DNA from 4 places in the Klebsiella sp. F11 genome. Region 1 is predicted to be linked to each of the others. Evidence: predicted binding sites of a transcription regulator. Region 1 holds the regulator's gene; each other region holds the start of a gene.

What was found. Region 1 encodes Fur, which represses iron uptake genes when iron is present. Its sites were predicted from a motif close to ATAATAATGAGAACNACTATCAA; they were not measured.
Region 2: feoA (ferrous iron transporter A) is a predicted target of Fur. The motif match lies at 1,836-1,858, and genes of this name have one in related genera.
Region 3: AC1M2H_RS16610 (TonB-dependent siderophore receptor) is a predicted target of Fur. The motif match lies at 2,455-2,477, and genes of this name have one in related genera.
Region 4: ftnA (non-heme ferritin) is a predicted target of Fur. The motif match lies at 2,232-2,254, and genes of this name have one in related genera.

The regions. Positions count from the first base shown of each region.
Region 1 covers NZ_CM160060.1:3,984,861-3,989,232, reverse strand. Annotated here, with positions in the region: gene glnS (glutamine--tRNA ligase) at 1-83, shown strand, start outside; gene chiP (chitoporin ChiP) at 522-1,925, shown strand; gene AC1M2H_RS19730 (ChiQ/YbfN family lipoprotein) at 1,973-2,305, shown strand; gene fur (ferric iron uptake transcriptional regulator) at 2,385-2,837, opposite strand; gene fldA (flavodoxin FldA) at 3,129-3,659, opposite strand; gene ybfE (LexA regulated protein) at 3,810-4,103, opposite strand; gene ybfF (esterase) at 4,237-4,372, opposite strand, start outside.
Region 2 covers NZ_CM160060.1:375,715-380,086, forward strand. Annotated here, with positions in the region: gene feoB (Fe(2+) transporter permease subunit FeoB) at 1-1,475, opposite strand, end outside; gene feoA (ferrous iron transporter A) at 1,505-1,732, opposite strand; gene AC1M2H_RS01865 (Tex family protein) at 2,138-4,372, opposite strand, start outside.
Region 3 covers NZ_CM160060.1:3,352,124-3,356,495, reverse strand. Annotated here, with positions in the region: gene AC1M2H_RS16620 (nickel/cobalt efflux protein RcnA) at 189-1,307, opposite strand; gene rcnR (Ni(II)/Co(II)-binding transcriptional repressor RcnR) at 1,431-1,703, shown strand; gene AC1M2H_RS16610 (TonB-dependent siderophore receptor) at 2,521-4,372, shown strand, end outside.
Region 4 covers NZ_CM160060.1:2,200,354-2,204,725, forward strand. Annotated here, with positions in the region: gene tyrP (tyrosine transporter TyrP) at 1-1,123, opposite strand, end outside; gene AC1M2H_RS10885 (YecH family metal-binding protein) at 1,317-1,556, shown strand; gene ftnA (non-heme ferritin) at 1,593-2,090, opposite strand; gene AC1M2H_RS10895 (RpiB/LacA/LacB family sugar-phosphate isomerase) at 2,531-3,169, shown strand; gene AC1M2H_RS10900 (MFS transporter) at 3,208-4,372, opposite strand, start outside.

The DNA.
Region 1 (4,372 bases):
ACAGCCGCTATGCAAGCGCTGACCATCTGGTGTTCAACCGCACCGTTGGTCTGCGCGATACCTGGGCGAAGGTCGGCGCATAAACCCGCGTCGCCGCATTGCCATCAAAAACGCCGCATCCGCGGCGTTTTTTTATGCCCGCAGCTATTGGCTGGCGTAGTTATTTTCGCGATGCGAATTAATCTTGTTTACAGCCGGTAATATATCCCGTCGGGTCCGTTCGTTATTATTGTGTAAAAATCCTTTGTAAGCGCTTTCATCTCAACTTTTATCCTGATTTTGCAAATACTTCCGCGCTAAATGTACGAAATATAAGGCTGTAACAAACAGACATAGATTATGTGCGCTTTGTCATAATCTTAAGCTTTGGTCGGCGAAAGAGATTGATAATTCGCGTCACGAAAAATAGTCTATCCATAGCGGATATGCGAACTTTTACCGCCCCGCTTTTTAGCAGTCTTATTTATTTTTCGCGGCTTGCCTTTGGCTCCGCGTTTTAAAACGTCAAAGAGGATATGCACATGCGTACGTTTAGTGGCAAACGTAGTACGCTGGCGCTGGCTATTGCCGCCGTCACCGCGATGTCGAGCTGGATCGTTGTTCCGCAGGCCAGCGCAGCAGGTTTTATTGATGATTCCACATTAACCGGCGGTATCTATTACTGGCAGCGCGAGCGCGACCGTAAAGACGTCACCGACGGCGATAAGTACAAAACCAACCTTTCGCATTCAACCTGGAACTCCAACCTGGATTTCCAGTCCGGCTACGCTGCCGATATGTTTGGTATTGACGTGGCGGCCTTTACCGCCATTGAAATGGCGGAAAGCAGCGAAAGCGGCCACCCCAACGAAATTGCCTTCTCCTCAAGAAATAAAGCCTACGACGAAGATTACTCCGGCGATAAGAGCGGAATTAGCCTCTACAAAGCGGCGGCGAAATTTAAGTTTGGCCCGGCGTGGGCGCGCGCTGGCTATATTCAGCCAACCGGGCAAACGCTGCTGGCCCCGCACTGGAGCTTTATGCCGGGCACTTATCAAGGTGCCGAAGCCGGAGCCAACTTTGATTACGGCGACGCCGGCGCGCTGAGTTTCTCCTACATGTGGACCAACGAATATAAAGCGCCGTGGCATATCGAGATGGATGATTTCTACCAGAACGATAAGAAGACCAAAGTCGATTATCTGCACTCTCTGGGCGCCAAATATGATTTTAAAAATGACCTCGTGCTGGAGGCCGCGTTTGGCCAGGCTCAGGGCTATATCGACCAATATTTTGCCAAGGCCAGCTATAAATTTGACGTTGCCGGCACCCCGTTAAACACCAGCTATCAGTTCTACGGCACCCGCGATAAGGTCAGCAACGGCGGCGTGAACGATATTTATGACGGCACCGCCTGGCTGCAGGCGCTGACCTTCGGCTACAAGGTTGCCGACGTGCTGGACCTGCGTCTGGAAGGCACCTGGGTTAAGGCCGAGGGCCAGCAGGGCTACTTCCTGCAGCGTATGACTCCAACCTACGCATCCTCTAACGGCCGCCTGGACGTGTGGTGGGATAACCGCTCCGACTTCAACGCCAACGGCGAAAAAGCGGTGTTCTTCGGCGCCATGTATGACATGAAAAACTGGAATATGCCGGGCTGGGCGTTTGGCGCGTCTTACGTTTACGCATGGGATGCGAAGCCGGGCAAAATGGCGACGCCAGATGCCTACTACAACGCGGATAAGCGTCTGGAAGAGTCGGCCTACAGCCTCGATGCCATGTATACCGTACAGGACGGCCGGGCGAAGGGCACGCTGTTCAAGCTCCACTTCACCCAATACGACAACCACTCCGATATTCCAAGCTGGAGCGGCGGCTACGGCAACATCTTCCAGGATGAGCGCGACGTGAAGTTTATGGTTATTGCCCCGTTCACTATTTTCTGATGCCGCAGCGGCGGGCGTAAGCCTGCCGCCAGTCCGTGAGGTTGATTATGAAAAAGCTATTGCTCATCGCCATGCTGGCATCGGGCCTGGTGGCCTGTACGCAGTCACCGGCGCCAAAAGAAGACAGTAAACTGAAGGATGCCTATAGCGCCTGTATCAATACGGCGGAAGGGAATCCGGATAAAGTTCAGGCCTGCCAGAGCGTGCTGAACGTTCTTAAAGAGGATAAGCAGCATCAGCAGTTCGCCACGCAGGAAAGCGTGCGCGTGCTGGATTATCAGCAGTGTATCCAGGCGACCCGCACCGGCAACGATCAGGCGGTGAAGGCCCGCTGCGACCAGATCTGGAAAGAGATCCGCCGCAACAATACCCGGCCCTGATTTCCCCCGTACTTCCTATTTGTGGGCATAAAAAAAGCCAACCTTCGGGTTGGCTTTTTGCTGCTTACGCTGCGGGAAATTATTTTTCCAGCGGATCATGCGCGTGTTCATCTTCGCGGCAATCGCCTTCCGCACAGTGGCCGTACAGGTACAGGCTGTGGTTGGTCAGGCGGATGCCGTGACGGTGGGCAATTTCACGCTGACGCGCTTCGATGGAGTCATCGCTGAACTCAATCACTTTGCCGCAATCGAGGCAAATCAGATGATCGTGATGATGCTGCTGCGTCAGCTCGAAAACGGATTTACCGCCTTCAAAGTTATGGCGGGTAACAATGCCGGCATCATCAAACTGGTTCAGTACGCGATAAACGGTAGCCAGACCGATCTCTTCACCCATGTCGATCAGGCGTTTGTATAAATCTTCCGCGCTGACGTGATGGTTATCCGGCCCCTGCAGCACTTCCAGAATTTTTAATCGTGGAAGTGTGACTTTCAGGCCAGCCTTCTTCAATGCGGTATTGTTGTCAGTCATGCGGAATCTGTCCTGTTGCTAAACGATCTACTTCCATTAGCGGAAGTAATACAGAGAATCACCCGATGTAACGCGTCTCATTATAGAACTGCCATGATGAAATGAAAACCGCAAGCATCGAGCCTTGTATGCTGTCAAAAACGAGGCACAGGCTACAAACTGCGTCACGTCTCCTCGTTAAATCAGAGGACATTGTACAGATATGTGATTAAAAGTTAAAAACTTGTAGCTATTAGTTTTATTGCTTTTACCTATTAATACGGCGATATCCCAAGATAGCGCCGTTAACGATCAGGCGTTTTTGATTTCTTCGAGGTGCAGTTCTTCAGAAACCTGCTTAACCCATTTCTCTACGCGCTCGTTGGTCAGCTCAGGCTGACGGTCTTCATCGATAGCCAGACCGACGAAATGGTCGTCATCGGCGAGACCTTTAGAGGCTTCGAAATGGTAGCCCGCGGTTGGCCAGTGGCCGACGATGGTTGCGCCGCGCGGTTCGATGATATCGCGAATGGTACCCAGCGCGTCACAGAAGTATTCAGCGTAGTCTTCCTGGTCACCGCAGCCAAACAGGGCGACCAGCTTACCGTTGAAATCGACCTCTTCCAGCGTCGGGAAGAAATCGTCCCAGTCACACTGCGCTTCACCGTAGTACCAGGTCGGGATGCCCAGCAGCAGAATGTCATGAGCCTGCAGATCTTCTTTGCTGCTTTTGGCAATGTCGTGAACATCAGCAACGTCTTTACCAAGCTGCTTTTGGATCATTTTTGCAATATTTTCGGTGTTGCCGGTGTCGCTGCCAAAAAAGATGCCGATGATTGCCATGAGTAAAATAACCTCTTGATACTTAATGATGTGGTAGTGGCGTAATGCCCGCAGATAACGGCAATCATAGCAGAACAGGGGAGGGGGCGGAAACAGCAATCACGCCCGACTGCACACTCTGCTACATGAAAGTGCTGTTTTTGCGGTTTCTCAGACTTTACCCTGGCTATGCAGGGCTGCCAGCTGGTTCATCAACATCTCTTCAATCAGATCGCTGCGGTTCATATTGCGGGCATCGGCCAGCTCATTGAGCGCATCGACCGCTTCAGCGTTGAGCTTAAGCTCCACGCGCTTTAAGCCGCGAACTTTGTCGCGTTTAAGCTGATTGCGTTTATTGATGCGCAGCTGTTCGTCGCGCGAAAGCGGATTGGTCTTTGGTCTACCCGGGCGACGCTCGGTTGCGAACAAATCTAATGTCGTACGGTCCGTTTGTTCTTTTGCCATGATTCAGAGTGACTTCGGGGAAACGAGTTGTCGGGCCATTGCCGACACAGATAGCGCGCCATAATACATCAGGCGAACCGCTGCGCCAACGACCGCGGGCATTCTGCGGCGCGGTCGGGCAGTTTTTAGCCAGTTATGCCGCTAAAGAGGAGAGATATCGGCGAATGGCGCGCAATACCGCTTCCGGTTTCTCCGCATGGACCCAATGGCCCGCGCCGGCAATCACGTGCGCGCGGGCCTGGGGGAACTGCGCCAGCAGCGCGTCGCGA
Region 2 (4,372 bases), 2.0 Mb from region 1:
TACACCGGCAGCTCCATCACGAACGGCGAGGCTTCACCGCGCATAATGGTGTGCTTGAGCATCAGGCCGGTGAGGATCGCCATCACGATGCCCAGCAGGTACAGCGAAAATACCGCCAGCGCGCCGTTTTGCCCGAAGAAGGCGGCGGCGAAGACGGCAAAGATAGCCAGCCGCGCGCCGCAGGACATAAACGGCGCCATCATGATCGTCATCAGGCGCTCGCGCGGCGCATCCAGCGTACGCGCGCCCATCACCGACGGCACGTTGCAGCCGAAGCCAACAATCAGCGGCACGAAGGATTTCCCCGGCAGGCCCAGCGCCTGCATCAGTCGATCCATCACGAACGCCGCGCGCGCCATATAGCCGGAGTCTTCGAGGAAGGAGAGGAACAGGTACATCATGCCGATTTGCGGCACCAGCGGCAGCACGGTGTTGATGCCGCCGCCGACCCCCTGGGCGAGGAATACGGTCAGCCACTCCGGCAGATGCAGGGTATAGCCCAGCCACTGAATGCCGTGGATAAAGATAGCTACCGATCCGGCGTCGAATATCGGCTGCAGGGCGCCGCCGATGTTGATGGCCAGTAAAAACATCAGATACATGACGAACAGAAAAATGGGCAGCCCAAGCACCCGGTTGAGGATGATTTTATCCATCGCGGCGGTGAAGCGGCTCGGCTCGGCGGTCAGGGTGTTGCTGACGGCATCGCAGATGGCGGCAATGCTCTGGTAGCGGGCATCGGCAATATGCAGCGCCGGATCGTTAATCTCGTTGCCCAGGTTCGCAAGGACGGCATCGAGCCTGTCGGCGGCGTCGCCGGCGTAGGCGCGGCTATAAATATCGCCTTCCAGCATCTGCAGGCCGAGCCAGCAGCGCTGGCGCGATGAAATGTCACGGGACATAGCCTGCGCCAGCTTTTCCGCCTCGCGCAGCAGCGGCTGCGGATAGTGCACCAGCTCAATCTCTTTATTTTTGTGGTGACGATCGATAGCCATCTTCAGGGCTTCGATACCGCGACCGCGGGTCGACACCAGCGGGATAACCGGGCAGCCAAGCCGCGCTGAAAGAGCGTCGACGTCGATGCGAATTTTCTGCTTCTCGGCGATATCCAGCATATTCAGCGCCACAACGCAGGGGATCCCCAGCTCCAGTAGCTGGAGCGTCAGGTAGAGGTTACGCTCAAGGTTTGAGGCATCGACGACGTTAATCAGCAGGTCGGCGTCGCCGCTGAGAATATAGTGACAGGCAATCTGCTCATCCAGCGAGGTTTGCGAGGAGATGGTGGTCAGTGAATAGGTGCCGGGCAGGTCAACCAGCGTGACCTGATTATCCGTGGTGGTAAAGGCTCCCTCTTTACGCTCAACGGTCACGCCGGCCCAATTACCCACGCGCTGGCGCGCGCCGGTGAGCTGATTAAATAAAGTGGTCTTGCCGGAGTTAGGATTGCCAATTAAACCAATGGTTAACTTTTTCATATTTCAGACTCTTATTGCCGGGCCGGAAGTTATTGTGCAACCGCTTCCAGTTCTATTAAATCGAGATCCTTTTTACGTAATACCAGGCTCACGCGCCGGGTTTCGATATGAACAGGATCGCCAAGCGGCGCCACGCGTACGACGTTAAAAGAGGAGCCAGGCAACATGCCAAGGGATAACAGTTTCTGCCGGTAAGCCGGGCTTATATCGCGAGAGAAACCGGTAATTTTCCAAGCGCTATCGGGAGTGAATTGCATAGGGCCTACTTATATATCGCTAACTGAGCGAGAGTTTACCGTGCGCAGCGACTGTGCGGCATCGGGGAACATCGCCAACGAAGAAGAATTGATACTGTAAATAATGATAATGAGAATAGTTTTTATCATCAATACATAACTGGCGTAATAATAGACTTTGTGCGGAAATTCGCTGTTTTATTGATATGACTCAAGGTCTGTGCGATAGGATTAAATAAATAAAATATTACATTCTGACATTACTGTTTAATTGAGGTTTCATTGGTTAATGAAATGAATATTTAATAAATAGACTTGCGCTCGCGTTTATTAACAGACTATTGGAATTTATCGCGAAGCGTTTACGCAATATTGCTGAGCGATTAGCAGGAGATAGCCCCCCGGAACGGGGGGCAAAGAGGAGGGCTAGCGTTTTTTACCCATTGCCGCCGCCAGCGCGTCCATCATGGCGCTATTGCCGTTCGACTGCGCTTCACGGCCGCGCGGTTTTGCCGCTTTTGCCGGCGGACGATTGCCCTGCGGGCGCTCGCCGCCGCCGCGACGCGCGTTGCCTTCTCCGGGCTGTTCATCCAGACGCATCGTCAGGGCAATACGCTTACGCTGCAGGTCAACTTCCATCACCTTAACCTGGACGATATCGCCCGCTTTGACCACGGTATGCGGGTCTTCAACGAACTTATTCGAAAGCGATGATATATGCACCAGGCCGTCCTGGTGTACGCCGATATCGACAAACGCGCCAAAGTTGGTGACGTTGGTGACCGCCCCTTCCAGCACCATGCCCGGCAGCAGATCGTTCATGGTTTCTACGCCGTCAGCGAACTTCGCGGTTTTGAATTCCGGACGCGGATCGCGGCCCGGTTTTTCCAGCTCTTTGATGATGTCGGTCACCGTCGGGACGCCGAATTTCTCATCGGTGAACTCGCCAGGCTTGAGGTTGCGCAGTTCGCTGCTGTTACCCATCAGCTCTTTAAGCGCCTGCTGCGTAGCGGCCAGAATCCGCTCAACGATCGGATAGGCTTCCGGGTGCACGGTGGAGGCATCCAGCGGGTTATCGCCGTGGTTGATGCGCAGGAACCCCGCACACTGCTCAAAGGCTTTGGGACCGAGGCGACTCACCTTCAGCAGCTGCTGGCGGTTCTGGAACTGGCCGTTTTCATCGCGCCAGGCGACGATATTCTGCGCCATCATGCGGGTCAGCCCGGCGACGCGGGTGAGCAGCGGCACGGAGGCGGTATTGAGGTCAACGCCGACGGCGTTCACACAGTCCTCAACTACCGCATCCAGCCTGCGCGCCAGCTGCGTCTGGCTGACATCGTGCTGATACTGGCCGACGCCGATAGACTTCGGATCGATCTTCACCAGCTCGGCCAGCGGATCCTGCAGGCGGCGGGCGATAGATACGGCGCCGCGCAGGGAAACGTCAAGGTCCGGGAACTCCAGCGCCGCCAGCTCGGAGGCCGAATAGACCGACGCCCCCGCTTCGCTGACGATCACCTTCTGCGCGGTGACCTTCGGGAACTGCTGCTGCACGTCGAGGAAGAAGCGTTCGGTTTCGCGCGAGGCGGTGCCGTTACCGATAGCGACCAGCTCAACGTTGTGTTTTTGACACAGCCCGGCGACCGCCACCGCGGCTTTCGCCGCCTGGCCGGTGTGCGGATAGATGGTGTCGGTGGCGACCAGCTTGCCGGTGCCGTCAACGACCGCCACCTTCACGCCGGTACGCAGGCCCGGGTCGAGGCCCATCGTCGCGCGCAGCCCCGCAGGCGCCGCCATCAGCAGGTCGTGCAGGTTACGCGCAAAGACGTTGATGGCTTCATCTTCCGCGCGTTCGCGTACGGTGCCCATCAGCTCGGTTTCGAGATGCATCAGGACCTTGATGCGCCAGGTCCAGCTCACCACCCCTTTACGCCAGCTATCTGCCGGAGCGTTATTCAGGCGCAGGCCGAGATGGCTGATAATGATCTGCTCGCAGTGGCTCTCTTTCGGCGGCTCGTCGAACTGCGGGTCGGCGTTGAGGGCCAGCTGCAGGATGCCTTCGTTGCGGCCGCGGAACATCGCCAGCGCGCGGTGTGAAGGCACGGTTGAAATTGGCTCATGATGATCGAAGTAGTCGCGGAACTTCGCGCCTTCCTCTTCTTTCCCGCTGACCACGGTGGCGACCAGATGGGCGTTCTTCCACAGATAGTCGCGCACTTTTGCCAGCAGCCCGGCATCTTCAGCGAAGCGCTCCATCAGGATATAGCGCGCGCCGTCAAGGGCGGCCTTGGTATCCGCCACGCCGTTGTCGGCATTGATAAATTTGCCGGCTTCGGCCTCCGGGTCGTGGGACGGGTCGTTCCACAGCAGGTCCGCCAGCGGCTCCAGCCCGGCTTCGATAGCGATCTGCCCGCGGGTGCGGCGCTTGGGCTTATACGGCAGGTAAAGATCTTCGAGCTCGGTTTTGCTCAGGGTGGTGGCGATGGCTTTTTCCAGCGCATCGGTCAATTTGCCCTGCTCGCCGATCGATTTGAGGATCGACTGACGGCGTTCTTCCAGCTCGCGGAGATAGCCGAGGCGGGTTTCCAGATTACGCAGCTGCGTGTCATCCAGACCGCCGGTGACTTCCTTACGATAACGTGCAATAAACGGCACGGTGTT
Region 3 (4,372 bases), 630 kb from region 1:
GTAAAACTCATCCGCATTTTTGCTTGTCCCTAATTTGAGCTGGATGTTGATGGTAGCTGTTCAGACGGCAACTTCATGACTGAAGGTGAAGCTTTAGCGCTCAATGGAAATTAGACGGAATATTCGACCTCAGCAAGCACATGCTCAGCTCGAATTGCAAAGCGGGTCTGGAGAGCGTCTTCAGCGAGTTACTGCATGACGCCGGTCCAGCCGTGATAACCCATATAAATCCCCACCAGAGCAATCAACACGCAGGAAAAATAGGGAGCACGTCGCGCCAGCATATCAAGGCCACCCCAGCGCTTTGTCGCCTGCCGCACGCTGTATGCCGCAGCAGCACCGACCGTGACCAGGGTGATCGCCAGACCGACGCTGAAGCATAAAACCAGCGCCGCACCGAGCGAAAATTCTTTCACCTGGATGCAAAGCAGAAGCACGGTAATGGCCGCCGGGCACGGGATGAGTCCGCCCGTCAGGCCAAAGAGGATTATCTGACCCGTGGTCACATTTCGGTTGGCAAAACGTTTTGCAATGTCGTTGGCGTGCGCTTTTTCATGCGCATCCTGGTACTCCTTTGATGATGCATCTACTCCTGCCAGCGCCGAACGATCGTGATGGTGCTCATGGAATGTCAGGTCGTAGTCATGAACATGGCCGCGATGGCCCAGCGTCAGACGAACATCAAAGCTGTGCGGTTCAGGGATAGTCTTTGTGGACTCCATGAAGCCGTCTATTTCGACAAAATCGAAAACCTGCGAGAGAGTGCCTTGCCCCCGGTGTGTCACCAGTGACACATCCCGTGCCTGCCAGCTGCGCCCGCTCAGGGTACGCAAACGCCAGTGCGCTAGCCGTCCTTCTGCAAAAATAGAGAGTTCAACTCTACCGTGGCCGGTATCAATAATCCGCGTTTCGGCATGATGATGATGGCCGTGCGCATGCTCTTCTTCCTGCTCCCGTTGCCACAGGCGCTCTCCGCGCCAGGTACGCCAGAACATCCAGGCCGCAGTGCCCAGAATGATGACGGCAGAAATTAGCTGAAACCAGGGTTCAGCCGATTCAGCGGTAAATTTTCGGCTTATATACATGCCGCCTACCGCAATCATCCAGACTATTACCGTATGCGAAAGCGTGGCGGCAAGACCCAGCATAACGGCCTGCTTCACCGTTCCGCGGATAGCGATGATAAAAGCCGCCATCATCGTTTTTGAGTGACCGGGCTCCAGTCCGTGCATGGCGCCGAGAAGGATCGCGCTGGGGATGAAGATCCAGGCATTGCCCTGCTGCAAAAGCGTTGTGAATTCAAACATGAGGATGATCGACATCGTAGAATACGTGACAGGAATTCTACTCCCCCCCAGTACCAAATACTACCCCCCAGTAGAATGGCAATGATATAATCTCTAATAATTTACTGCTTTTAAGAGGGCAGCATGTCCCACACTATTCGTGATAAACAGAAACTTAAGGCCCGGGCCAGTAAAATCCAGGGGCAGGTCGTTGCGCTGAAAAAGATGCTCGATGAACCTCATGAATGCGCTGCCGTACTGCAGCAAATTGCCGCCATTCGTGGAGCAGTCAATGGCTTGATGCGTGAGGTTATTAAAGGTCATCTGAGCGAACACATTGTTCATGAAGATAGTGAAGCAAAACGTGAGGGTGATTTAGACGTAGTGCTGAAAGTTTTAGACTCTTATATTAAATAAATCAGTTACCTGGCACTCACCTGCATTGTGGATTAATCAGGCAGCCTGGGCGATAAACTGAAGCGGCAGCGGATGGGTGATTTTTAAACCTTAAATCACCCTCCGGCGCCATCGAAGCCACTACATGACATACGTTGAAATCAGCAATCGGGTGGCAATTCTGGCGCTTGAAACCAGGCACTGATAATTTCGCACGATCCTCTCTGTAACCTGACCCGGAATTCCCCTTCAGTTTGTACTTAATTCAAAATTAATATTGATCGTTATATCCAGAATCGTGAACGGTTATTCGAACGGGCGGCCCTCGGCGCCAGCATCTGATTGTGACTGGAGCACATTGCTCAGGGCAGGGTCACAGCATTAGATTTAACTCATTCATCCGCTGGGTATTACGGCGCAATCGGACGGCCGCGTCGGGCGTTGATGAGGGGCAAGTATTGGCGAAATAATGGTGCTCAATGTAAAGCTTTGTATGACCTCCTGCACAGTTTCTCCTCAATTTTCGTGCATTCACGGTAGCTGTTTTTGGCGCAACGCCGCTGAGCACGGGAAAAACCAGATAATGACAGGGTGTTATTACGGTTTTCATTACTATGATTTTTAAGAACATTAATCAATGTGTTGTGATTGAGTATTTTCCGATACGGGTTTCTTTTTTTGCCCGGCAGCTGACTTACGTTTATTTACATATAAACCGCAACGCCATCAAATAATGTAGAAAAAAAGGAGGAGCTATTTCGGTGTGTGTACAATGAGAATTACTCTCATTATCATAAGCATTTACTTACAAATATTAACTCTTCTGGGGATTATTTAAGTGAATGTAACTTTAGATAAAAAGCGCCCAATTGCGCTGTTTTTGGCTGGCTTGCTCAGCTCACCCGTTTTTGCGCAAGAAGCTACGGAGAAATTGGCTGACGACGAAACGATGCTCGTCACCGCTGAGCAGGGGCTGAAACAGCAGCCCGGCGTGTCGATTATCACCGAAGAAGATATTCAAAAAAGCCCTCCTGTTAACGATCTTGCCGACATCATTCGCAAAATGCCGGGTGTGAACCTGACCGGCAATGGCGCCAGCGGCAGCCGCGGTAACAATCGGCAAATCGACATCCGTGGCATGGGCCCGGAAAACACCCTTGTGCTGATTGACGGCGTGCCGGTGAGCTCTCGTAACTCCGTGCGCTACAGCTGGCGCGGCGAACGCGACTCTCGCGGCGATACCAACTGGGTGCCGGCAGAAATGGTGGAACGTATTGAGGTGATTCGCGGCCCGGCAGCGGCCCGCTATGGTTCTGGCGCTGCGGGCGGTGTGGTCAATATTATTACTAAACGCCCCACCAATGACTGGCATGGCTCGCTGTCCCTCTTCACCAATCAGCCGGAAAGCAGCAAAGAAGGTGACACCCGACGCGCTAACTTCAACCTCAGCGGCCCGCTGGCGGGTGACGCGCTAACGATGCGTCTGTATGGCAATATCAACCGCACCGATGCCGATGCCTATGACATCAATACCGCACAAAACGGTTCCTATGCTGCGGGTCGCGAAGGCGTACGTAATAAAGATATTAGCGGCGTGCTCTCGTGGAAAATTACTCCGGCCCAGATCGTTGATTTCTCCTATGGCTATAGCCGTCAGGGCAATATCTACGCGGGCGATACGCAAAACAGCAACAGTAATAGCAGCGCTGGTGGCTTAGTCGAGTCGCTCTACGGCGATGAAACCAACCGCTTATACCGTCAAAACTATGGCATCACTCACAACGGTATTTGGGATTGGGGGACGTCCAGGCTTAACTTTAACTATGAAAAGACCAATAACACCCGCTTAAAAGAGGGCACCGGCGGCAGTACGGAAGGGATGATCAACAGCGATGTCTATTCGACCAGCCGGCTGGAAAGCTATCGGGCGGGCGGGGAGGTCAGCTTCCCGCTGCAGCTGCTGGTCGATCAAACGGTGACCCTGGGCGCGGAGTGGAACCGCGATGAGCTCAACGATCCCGCCTCTATGCAGTCGTCGAGCACTGACTTCTATTTACCGGGGAGCTCAGGCGATCCTTCCCAGCGCAGCAGTGAAAACTCGGCCACGATTAGCTCCCTCTATTTCGAGGATAATATTGCCGCGACCGACAGCACCGAGGTGATTCCGGGGCTGCGCTTTGACTATCACGATAATTTCGGCGCTAACTGGAGCCCAAGCCTGAATATTTCGCAGGGGCTGGGGGAATATTTCACCATGAAAGCCGGTATTGCCCGCGCGTTCAAGGCGCCAAACCTTTATCAGTCAACGCCGGGCTACCTGCTTTCCACGCGCGGCAACGGTTGCCCGATTGGCCTCACTCAATGTTATTTACTGGGTAACGATAACCTCGATCCTGAAATTAGCGTGAACAAAGAGGTGGGGATTGAATTCAGTCATGCCGGCTACGCCGCTGGCATTACCTACTTCCGCAATGACTACAAAAACAAAATCGTGTCCGGCACTTCGGCCATTTACACCAACGGCACCTATAACGTGCTGCAGTGGGAAAACGGCGGTAAAGCCATCGTTGAAGGGCTGGAAGGCAACCTGACCATTCCTCTGATTGCCGATACGCTGGAGTGGCGCTCTAACGCCACCTACATGTTCCGTTCTGAAAGCAAGAAGACCGGCAATCCGCTGTCGGTGATCC
Region 4 (4,372 bases), 1.8 Mb from region 1:
GCGTTCCGCCGACAACGCGCCATGCCGCCTGCGGATGCTGCTGGCGGCTCTTCATCACCAGCAGCGCGGGTAGCATCAGCGCCAGCACGGCCAGGGCAACGCCGGCGTAGCCCAGCGCCATCACGAAACCCCGCGGATAGAACAGGGAGAAGGCCAGCGGCGGTACAAAGGTGATGACGCCGCTTTGCACCCGCCCGCCCGGCGTATTTTTACGCTGGAACAGGTCGGCCAGGTAATCGAACAAGCCCAGCGCGACGCCGAGGAACGACGTGGCCAGCGCCAGATCGGCAAACAGATGAACCGCCAGTTCGACGTGCGGTGAGGCAACGACCTCTCTGATAGCCTCGAGCAGGCCGTTCAGGCCGGCATGCTGTCCGAGCAGGGCGGCAAAGGTCGGTGAGCTAATGCTGCCCAGCGTCGCCAGTTGCCAGAAAATATAGGCCACCAGCGGAATAAAGCTGCCGATGATAAATACCCGCCGCAGTTTACGAATATCGCCGTTAAGGTAGCTGACGATGCTCGGTACGCTGCCGTGAAAACCGAAAGAGGTAAAAATAACCGGGATCGCCGACAGCGCCAGCCCCTGCTGAAGCGGCAGGGTCAGCAGGTTTATTCGATGGATATGCGGCAGTAGCAGGGCCAGCATAATAGCGAGAAAAATAATCTTGGCGCTGAATAAAAAGCGGTTGCACAGATCGACCAGCGAGGTCCCGAGGCAGACCACCGCCCCGCCAATGCCGGTAAACAGCAGCACCCCGCCTGCCGGCGGAAGATTCCACTGCAGCCACTGGTTCAGGCTGGAGGCCAGCAGCTCTCCTGCGCCGCTGATATAGGCGGCCGTCAGGGCGTACATCAGAAACAGCATGCAAAATCCGGTGACCCACTGCCCGTAGCGCCCGAGGTAGCGGGCGGCGAGAGAGCCGAGCCCCATATCCGCCGGCACGTGCTGATAGACCTCCAGTAGCAGCAGCGCGGTATAGCACATCAATGCCCACAGGGCGATCAGCAGCCCGAGCGTGACGCCGAAACCAACGCCAGCGGATGCCAGGGGCATTGCCAGCATCCCTGCGCCAATAGTGGTCCCTGCCACGATTAAAATACTACCAAGAGTGCGATTCTTCACGTTTCTCTCTATCCATGGAGGAATTAACAATAAAATATGTCGCGCAGAGTATGTGAAATCGACTGGTTCGTCAAATGAGGGTTACAGCTCTTGTCATTAAAAGTTTACACTCCGGGAACCCGCGCTAATGCTGCGCTGGCGCAAAGCCTGAAGCGATAAGGTGGTTTATCGTGGGCGTTTTACAGGAGGAGTTATGCAATCTATTCACGGTCATGAAGTTCTGCAGATGATGATCGCTTCGGGCGAAGCCTACAGCGTTGCCAGCCTTGAAGCGGCGATAGTCGCCCGCTTTGGCGAGAAGGCTCGTTTTCATACCTGTTCGGCGGAAAATCTCACCGCCGGAGAGCTGGTGATATTTTTACAAAAGAAGGGAAAGTTTATTGCCGCAGACGCCGGATTTAATACCAGCGAAAGTAAAATCTGTCAGCATTAATTGGGCGACAATGCCGAAGCATCGTCGCCGCTATAATTATTTCTGCGTATCGAGCGTTGCCAGCTCTTTATCAATAAAGTACAGACCTTCGCCGCTTTTGCCGGCGAGGCTCAGTTTATCGATAACGGATTTAAACAGTTTCTCTTCTTCGTGCTGCTCGGCAACATACCACTGCAGGAAATTAAAGGTCGGATAATCCTGCGTGGACATAGCGGCGTGGGCCAGGGCGTTAATCTGCTGCGTAATCAACTGCTCGTGTTCGTAGGTGACGCGGAACAGATCATCCAGCGATGCGTACTCGGCAAACGGAGAGGCAATAGCGTTGATGCAGGGCAGGCTGCCGGAGTCGGTCAGGTAGTCGAACAGGCGCTGCATATGGGTCATCTCTTCCTGAGCGTGGCGACGGAGAAACGCCGCCGCCCCTTCGAAGCTATGATAGCTGCACCAGGCGCTCATTTGCTGATAAAGCAAAGAGGAATAGAGTTCAAGGTTCATCTGCTCATTGAGCTTATCGATCATTTCTGTTTTCAGCATAGCGCGTACTCCAAAATATAGGCATAAAGATTATTGTGCGCTCACTATAATTTGTTATTTATTTATTTGCAAAAAGTAAATTAAAAAAATATTTATTAAAAATGAAAATGGGAATAAAACGCATTGGCAATTTAATAATTAATGAGAATGGTTTTAATTTATATTTAATAAATAACGCTAAGCGATCGCGGCGGATAAATATGAGAAACCGCATAACCGGAGATCGGAGACCGGGGGCCTGGCTTGAATCTTGCCGATTGCGGAGCGGCAGGGAGGCGGATGTGGGAAGGGCGAGAGGTTAGGACAAAAGTGTGAAGCGCTACGTGATTTATAAAACAACTTTTCATAAAATTTGAAAGTTCGTTTGTTAAGTAGTAATGTCATAGCAACGTTAACGACCTATCGCGGAAGCACCCGCAAAGCATCCAGGAGAGTAAAGCATGAAAATTGCACTGATGATGGAAAACAGCCAGGCAAACAAAAATGCCATCATCCTCAACGAGCTCAACGCCGTTGCCGATGAGAAAGGCTTCCCGGTGTACAACGTGGGGATGAGCGATGAGCACGATCATCATCTGACCTATATTCATCTGGGCATCATGGCCAGCATTCTGCTGAATTCGCAAGCGGTGGACTTCGTGGTCACCGGCTGCGGCACCGGCCAGGGCGCGCTGATGTCCTTGAACATCCATCCGGGCGTGGTGTGCGGCTACTGTATCGACCCGGCCGACGCCTTCCTGTTTGCCCAGATCAACAACGGCAACGCGCTTTCTCTGCCGTTTGCGAAAGGTTTCGGCTGGGGAGCAGAGCTGAACGTACGCTTTATTTTCGAAAAAGCGTTCACCGGCCGCAACGGGGAAGGCTATCCGCCGGAGCGTAAAGAGCCGCAGGTACGTAATGCCGGTATTCTGAATACGGTGAAAGCGGCGGTGGTGAAAGAGAATTACCTCGACACGCTGCGCGCTATCGATCCGGAGCTGGTTAAAACCGCCGTTTCCGGTCCGCGCTTTCAGCAGTGCTTCTTCGAGAATTGCCAGGATAAAGAGATCGAAGCGTTCGTTCGCCAGATCGTCGGTTAATCGCAATCAGGGCCAGCCGCGGCTGGCCCTGATTGCGCTTATGCTTTTTTGTTCGATACGCTGCTTCCGGCATCCGCGGCCAGCTTCAGGCTATCCACCATTCCCACCAGACAAATCAACGCAATAAACGCGAACGACAGGCGAAAGCTGATGCCGGGCAGGGTCGACAGGCTTAGCCATTCGCTCAACTTCTCCCCGATGCGAATACCGATCGCGCCAAGGGTTATCCCGAGGCCGACCGCCAGCTGCGACGCGGTGCTGAATAAGGTGTTGGCGTAGCTCATTTGCGCAGAGGGCACATCGGCAAAGGCCAGAGTGCTGATGCCGGTGAACTGAATCGATCGGAAAACGCCGCCGAGGAACAGGATCGACAGGATTAACCACACCGGCGTTTGCGGGGTCAAAAATGCGCAGGCCAGCAGCGACAGAACGTTAAGCGCGCCGTTTATCAACAGCAGGCGGCGAAAACCGAGCCAGCGGATAAGCGGCGTGGTCGCGGGTTTAATCGTGAAGTTACCGACGAACACGGCGAGCACCAGCAGTCCCGAGTGGAACGGATCCATGCCGAATCCCACCTGGAACAGCAGCGGCAGCAGGAAAGGTACGGCGCTGATGGAGGCGCGAAACAGCGAGCCGCCGTACATGGTGACCCGGAACGTGGGGACCTGCAGCGCATCGAGGCGCACCATGGGCCAGGCGGCGCGGCGGAAGTGGCGCAGCGAGAACAGCATGCAGCCGATCCCAAGCCCGAGCAGCGCCAGGGTCTTCCAGCCCTCGGGCCGGTTGTCGCCGAGGATCTCCATGGCGCTGACCAGGCTGACCATCGCCACCGAGGTGGCCAGGAAGCCGGGAAGGTCGAACGGTCGCCGCTCCTCCTCGCGGATATCGGGAATAATGCGCAGCGACAGAGCTATCGCCGCGAGGCCTAGCGGGACGTTAACAAAGAAAATCCAGTGCCAGCTGGCGTAGCTGGTAATAAAGCCGCCCAGCGGCGGGCCAATAATCGGCGCCACCAGCGCGGGCCAGGTCAGCGTCGCAATAGCCTTAATCAGCTGGTGTTTCGGGGTGGTGCGCAGCACCGCCAGCCGGCCGACCGGGACCATCAGCGCGCCGCCCATCCCCTGCAGGATACGCATGGCGACGAAGGTATCGACGCTGGTTGAAAGGCCGCAGAACACCGAGGCAAGGGTAAAAATCGCCAGC